Regions from separate parts of the Mesorhizobium sp. M1A.F.Ca.IN.022.07.1.1 genome, predicted to be linked through region 1. Evidence: riboswitches for the same ligand, from Rfam matches in the RefSeq annotation. Region 1 holds a riboswitch; the other holds the start of a gene.
What was found. Region 1 has a riboswitch for S-adenosylmethionine ahead of EOA75_RS17650 (O-succinylhomoserine sulfhydrylase). Riboswitches for the same ligand answer to the same signal wherever they lie in the genome.
Positions count from the first base shown of each region.

Region 2: another riboswitch for S-adenosylmethionine. It lies ahead of EOA75_RS08795 (homoserine O-acetyltransferase); the one in region 1 lies ahead of EOA75_RS17650 (O-succinylhomoserine sulfhydrylase).

Region 1 is NZ_RZST01000149.1:8,040-11,444, reverse strand. It holds gene EOA75_RS17655 (2'-deoxycytidine 5'-triphosphate deaminase) at 1-838, opposite strand, end outside; SAM riboswitch at 974-1,051, shown strand; gene EOA75_RS17650 (O-succinylhomoserine sulfhydrylase) at 1,108-2,298, shown strand; gene EOA75_RS17645 (ceramide glucosyltransferase) at 2,340-3,405, opposite strand, start outside.
Region 2 is NZ_RZST01000051.1:18,895-22,299, reverse strand. It holds gene EOA75_RS08805 (prephenate/arogenate dehydrogenase family protein) at 1-159, opposite strand, end outside; gene hisC (histidinol-phosphate transaminase) at 166-1,269, opposite strand; SAM riboswitch at 1,406-1,483, shown strand; gene EOA75_RS08795 (homoserine O-acetyltransferase) at 1,574-2,743, shown strand; gene metW (methionine biosynthesis protein MetW) at 2,832-3,405, shown strand, end outside; gene EOA75_RS08785 (Stf0 family sulfotransferase) at 3,395-3,405, shown strand, end outside.

The DNA of each region.
Region 1 (3,405 bases):
CGACCAGCGGATCGAAAGGCGTCATCTCGGCGGCATAGAGCGGCGGCACGTGCACGGCTTCGCGAGAGACCAGGATGTAGAACTCGTCCGGGTCGAGCACGAGCTCGCCGGCCCCGCTCTTGTAGAGCGGTTCCCAGAAGTCGACCACATCCTGAGCGGCGCGCTTGTCGACGTCGACGAGGCCGGTGTGGTGCTTGCCGCGATAGCCGACCAGGCCGTCCTTGTCGCCGTCGAGATCGATAGAGAGCGCAATGCCGCCGCCGGAGATGTTGGGCGGCTCGGTCGCAACCAGCATCTCGGCGTGATGGAGGTCACGCAACTCATTCTCCGACAGCACGGCATTGCCGGTGCGGAAGCGGATCTGCGACAGGCGCGAGCCGGCGCGCACGACGATCGGGAAGGTGCGCGGGCTGACCTCGAGATAGAGCGGGCCATGATAGCCGGCGGCGATCTTATCGAACTCATGGCCGCGGTCGGTCATGACACGCGTGAAAATGTCGAGCCGTCCGGTCGAGCTCTTCGGGTTGGCCGAAGCCGAGACTTCCGCCGGCAGCGCCAGGCTTTCCTGCAGCGGCACGATGTAGACGCAGCCCGTCTCCAGCACCGCGCCCTCGGCAAGGTTGATCTCATGCAGCTTCAGCCGGTCCAGCTTGTCGGCCACCAGATGATCGGGACCGGGCAGAAAGGAAGCCCGCACGCGAAAGGCCTTGTCGCTAAGTCTGAGATCGAGGCTGGCCGGCTGGATCTGGTTGGTGTCGAGCGCGCGCGGCGACTTCAGCGCGCCCGACTGGAAGAGCGCCGCGATGTCCTGATCCGGAAGAATGCCTGTCTGCCGCAATGTCTGGCTCCGGGCGAAGTCATTGTCGTCGCAGTTTCCTGTCGCAAAACCGCGGGACACTTTTGCGGAGGCTGCCTGGTACAACCCTCTTAATCAAGCCGGCAATTGACGCAAGCGCGGGCGAGGTCTAAAGGGTCGTTATCCCGTGGTGATTTGGCCGGTCGGCTTGCAGCCACGTTAAACAAGTCGCTAAAGGACCGTCGGGCCGCAAGGCCGTATGGACCGGTTGCGACGTCGCGGCCGGTTTTTTTGTGTTTGGAAGCAGGGCGATGACCAAGACGCGTAACTGGAAACCTCAGACGGCACTCGTGCATGGCGGGACGCTGCGTTCCGGCTTCGGCGAGACCGCCGAGGCGATGTATCTCACCCAGGGCTATGTCTACGAGACGGCCCAGGCAGCGGAGGCCCGCTTCAAGGGCGAGGAACCCGGCTTCATCTATTCGCGCTACGCCAACCCGACCGTCGATATGTTCGAGAAGCGCATGTGCGCGCTGGAAGGCGCGGAAGACGCACGTGCAACCGCTTCCGGCATGGCCGCCGTGTCCGCCGCCCTGCTCTGCAGCGTCAAGGCCGGCGATCACATCGTTGCGGCGCGAGCCCTGTTCGGTTCCTGCCGCTGGGTAGTCGAGACGCTGGCGCCGCGCTATGGCATCGAGGCAACGCTGATCGACGGCACCGACATTGCCAATTGGGAAAAAGCGGTCAGGCCGAACACCAAGCTGTTCTTCCTGGAAAGTCCGACCAACCCGACGTTGGAAGTGGTCGATATCGCCGCTGTCGCCGCTTTAGCAAATTCGATCGGCGCACGCGTGATCGTCGACAACGTCTTTGCCACGCCGCTGCAGCAGAAGCCGCTGCAGCTCGGCGCCCATATCGTGGTCTACTCGGCGACCAAGCACATCGACGGACAAGGCCGCTGCCTCGGCGGCGTCATCCTGTCGGACAAGAAGTGGATCGACGAGAACCTGCACGATTATTTCCGGCACACCGGCCCGAGCCTGTCCCCATTCAACGCATGGACGCTGCTGAAAGGCCTCGAGACGCTCCCGCTGCGCGTGCGCCACCAGACCGAAAGCGCCGGCAAGATCGCGGACTTCCTGGCTGGCCGGCCGGAGATCGCCCGCGTCATCTATCCGGGCCGGGCCGACCATCCCCAGGCGGATATCGTCAGGAAGCAGATGTCGGGCGGCTCGACGCTGATCTGCCTCGACGTCAAGGGCGGCAAGCAGGCGGCCTTCGCCTTGCAGAACGCGCTCGACATCGTGCTGATCTCGAACAACCTCGGCGACGCAAAGAGCCTGATCACGCATCCGGCGACGACGACGCACAAAAACCTCACTGACGAGGCCCGCGCCGAGCTCGGCATCGGACCAGGCACGCTCAGGCTCTCCGTCGGGCTGGAGGATACCGACGACCTGCTCGCCGACATCGAACAGGCGCTGAAGGCGGCGAAGGAATGAACCGCCACGGCGGCAAAGAGGGCGCTTGAGCCGCAGCCGGCTCAAGCAATCTCTTCGAGTTCAGTCATCCCGCTGTTGCGGATGGTCATTGCGTTGCCACGCCATTCGACGGCCCCGCCAAGCCAGCCGCGCGCCCAGATGGCGGGAAGCATCGCGTCGCGCACGATCATCGCGGTGACGCTGCGCGGCGACAGATGCCAGCCCTTGGACCAGGCGAGCATGCATTCGGGCACATAGGCGATCGCCAGCACGCAGAGCGCGGTCGTGGGCAGGCTGACACCGGCGCTTGCCGCCGCGATCAGCGCCAGAAGCAGCGGCACGACCACACCGGTCAGGATTTCGGGCGCGAAGAACAATGGGAAGGTGACGCGGCGCAGCCGCGCCCAGCGCGCCTGGCGCGACCAGATTTCGGCGAGCGTGCGCTGGCCGAGCGGCTGCTCGAAGGGCGCGGCCACGAGATTGACCCGAAGGCCAAGGCTGTTGACCAGCTTGGTCGCCGCCGCGTCCTCGGCGATCTCGGCGGCCAAAGCCTGGATGCCGCCATTTGCATCCAGCATCGGCTTGTTCCACAGCATGCTCTTGCCCTGGGCGAAGCCAAGGCCGAGCGCTTCGCCGGCATATTGCCAGCGCGCCTGCAGCGTGTTGAGGAAGGCGCATTCGACCTCGGCCCAGAAACCGTTCGGACGCGAGCCGATCGGCGTCGAGCAGACGAGGCCGGTGTCCGGCCCCCAGGCCGCCATCAGATGCTGGACATAGTCCTTGGGCATCAGCACGTTGGAATCGGCGAGGATCACCCAGTCGTGCCGCGCCGCCTGCCAGCCCTTGATGCAGTTGTTTAGCTTGGGATTGGCGCTGATCCTGTCATCGCCGACGAGGAGCCGCGCCGGAACATTCGGAAATCTCGCGATGGCGGCGTTGATCAGCTTGACCACGGGATCTTCGGCGTGCGCGACGCAGAAGATCAGTTCGTAGCGCGGCCAATCGAGCGAGAAGGCGCGGTCGAGCGTCTCCTGCGTGAACGGCTCCACACCGCGCGACGGCACGACGATCGAGACAGGCGACAGGCCGCCGGAGGGCGCGGGAATGGCGCAACGAGCCTTCAGCCGC
Region 2 (3,405 bases), on a different contig from region 1:
GCCGAGACCCAGTTCCTCGGCGCGCTTGAGCGTCGATTGGCTGCGCGTCGCGACAGCGATGTGGCGCGCCAGGCCTTCCCGGCGGATGACGCGGGCCAGCGACGAACCGATCAGGCCGATGCCGACCAGCGCTATTCTTCCGAACATCGGTGCTGTCATGGTGCTTCAGCTTTTCAGAAATGTCTTGAGCGCCTCGACGACGCCGCGATTGGCCTCCTCGATGCCGATGCTCATGCGCAGCGCGTTGGGAAAGCCGTAGCCGGTGACGCGCCGCAGGATGTAGCCGCGCGCGCTGAGATAGTCGTCCGCGGCCGCTGCCGAATGCTTTTTGTTGTCGGGGAAGTGGATCAGCAGGAAATTGCCGACGCTGGGCGTCACGCGCAGCCCGAGCCCGGTCAGCTCCTCGCTGACCCAGGCAAGCCACTTCTCGTTATGCGCCACGCTGCGCTCGACATGGGCGCGGTCGCGGATGGCCGCGATGCCAGCCTCGATCGCGGTTGCATTGACGTTGAAGGGCCCGCGCACCCGGTTGATGGCATCGACGATATGCGCCGGTCCGTACATCCAGCCGATGCGTGCGCCGCCGAGGCCGAGCTTGGAGAAGGTGCGGGTCATGACCACGTTCTCCGAGCTCCCGGCCAGCTCGATGCCGGCTTCATAGTCGTTGCGCCGCACATATTCGGCATAGGCCGCGTCGAGCACTAGGAGCACGCTCTTGGGCAGTCCGGCATGCAGCCGGCGCACCTCCTGGAACGGCACATAAGTGCCGGTCGGATTGTTGGGGTTGGCGAGGAACACGATCCGCGTCGCCGGCGTCACCGCGGCGAGGATTGCGTCGATGTCGGCGCGCTCGTCCGTCTCCTTGACCGCCACCGGCTTGGCGCCGGCGGCTTGGATATAGATCTTGTAAACCATGAAGGCGTGTTCGGTGAACACGGCCTCGTCTCCCGGCGCGAGATAGGTCTGCGCCAGCAGCCCCAGGATCTCGTCGGAGCCATTGGAGCAGACGATGTTTGCCGGATTGAGGCCGTGCACATCGGCGATCGCCTCGCGCAGCCGGCGGGCGGAGCCGTCGGGATAAACGTCCAATTTGGCAGCCACCTCCCGGGCGGCCTCGATCGCCTTCGGCGAGGGCCCGAGCGGATTCTCATTGGACGACAGCTTGTAGACCTTCGTCACGCCGGCCGGCGCGGTACTTTTTCCCGGCACATAGGCCTCGATGTCCATGATGCCCGCGCGGGGCGTCGGACGTGGCTGATCCTGCTTCATGTCACAAATCCGTCGAGAGGCCCTGGTTCGAGGCCGCAGCGGAAATACAGGCGGTGGCCCCGAATGTCGAGGGGCCGGCGCGCTCGCGCGTAGGCAGACCGTTGACGAAGCGCGGCGCTGGCCCTAGAAGAACAGCCGGATCTCCCGTGGTGATTTGGCCGGTCGGCTTGCAGCCACGTTAAACAATTCGCTAAAGGGCCGTTTGCAACCTGTAACCGGCTTTGCGAAGGCAGGCCGGTTTTTTGTTGTCCGTTGCCGGCCGGACGCCGTATCGCGAGATCGATGCGACTGGATGGGGAATGCAATGGCCGCTCAGCGCGCTCCAAGGACCAACCACGAGGCCGACCAACCGTCGAGCCCGGTGTTGCAGTTCGGTCCCGACAAGCCGCTAAAACTCGATGCGGGCACCGTGCTGTCGCCGTTCCAGGTCGCTTACCAGACCTACGGCGCCCTCAACGACGCCCGCTCCAACGCCATCCTCGTCTGCCACGCGCTGACCGGCGACCAGCATGTCGCCAGCACCAACCCGGTGACCGGCAAGCCGGGCTGGTGGGAGGTGCTGATCGGCCCCGGCAGGATCATCGACACCAGCCGCTTTTTTGTCATTTGCGCCAACGTCATCGGCGGCTGCCTCGGCTCCACCGGCCCGGCCTCGACCGATCCGGCGACAGGCAGGCCCTATGGGCTCGACCTGCCGATCATCACCATCCGCGACATGGTGCGGGCGCAGCTGATGCTGGTCGATCATTTCGGCATCGAGAAGCTGTTCTGCGTGCTCGGCGGCTCGATGGGCGGCATGCAGGTGCTGCAATGGGCCGCAAGCTACCCGGAACGCGTCTTCTCCGCGTTGCCAATCGCCACCGGCGCCCGCCATTCCTCGCAGAACATCGCCTTCCACGAGGTCGGGCGGCAGGCCGTCATGGCCGATCCGGACTGGCACGGCGGCAAATATCTCGATTTCGGCAGGCGGCCGGAAAAGGGCCTCGCCGTGGCGCGCATGGCCGCGCACATCACTTACCTCTCGGAAGCAGCGCTGCACCGCAAGTTCGGCCGCAACCTGCAGGATCGCGAGGCGCTGACCTTCGGCTTCGACGCCGATTTCCAGATCGAAAGCTATCTGCGCCATCAAGGCATGACCTTCGTCGACCGCTTCGACGCCAACTCCTACCTCTATCTGACCCGCGCTATGGACTATTTCGACCTCGCCGCCGACCACGGCGGACGGCTGGCGGATGCCTTCGCCGGCACCAAGACACGCTTCTGCCTCGTGTCGTTCACAAGCGACTGGCTGTTCCCGACCGAGGAAAGCCGCTCGATCGTGCATGCGCTGAACGCCGCCGGCGCGTCCGTCTCCTTCGTCGAGATCGAGACCGATCGCGGCCATGACGCTTTCCTGCTCGACGAACCGGAATTGTTCGCGGCCATCAACGGCTTCATAGCCTCGGCCGCGCGCGCAAGGGGGCTCAGCCTATGAGTGGCGCGCGATCTCTGTGTCCTGGCCGCACTTCTGAGACGCCGAGATTCCCATTGGCTGCAAATGCTCAAAGGCCGGAGGTGTGCCCATGAGCGTTAATCGCGCTCAGCGCGTCGACCTCGAAGTCGTCACCGATCTCATCCCGCCGCATTCGCGCGTGCTCGATGTCGGCTCCGGCGATGGCGTGCTTCTGGAGGTTCTGCAGGCGACCAAGCAGGTTGATGGCCGCGGCCTGGAGCTGTCACAGCGCGGCGTCAACGAATGCGTGGCGCGCGGCCTTTCCGTCGTCCAGGGCGATGCCGACAAGGACCTCGAATTCTACCCCGACAAAGGTTTTGATTTCGTCGTCCTGTCGCAAACGCTGCAGGCGACCCGCAACCCGAAACTTGTGCTCGACGAGCTGCTTCGGATCGGCAACCGCGCGATCGTCTCCTTCCCCAATTTCGGCCATTGGCGCGTGCGCTTCTCGCTGCTGATCAAGGGCAGGATGCCGGTCACCAAGGACCTGCCCTATTCCTGGTACGACACGCCGAACATCCACTTCTGCACCATTCGCGACTTCGTCAATCTGTGCGAAGAGCTCGGCGCGACGGTCGAGAAGGCGACCGCGCTCGACGCCAACGGCCAGAAGATCGGCCTGTCGATGCCCTGGTGGTTCTGGA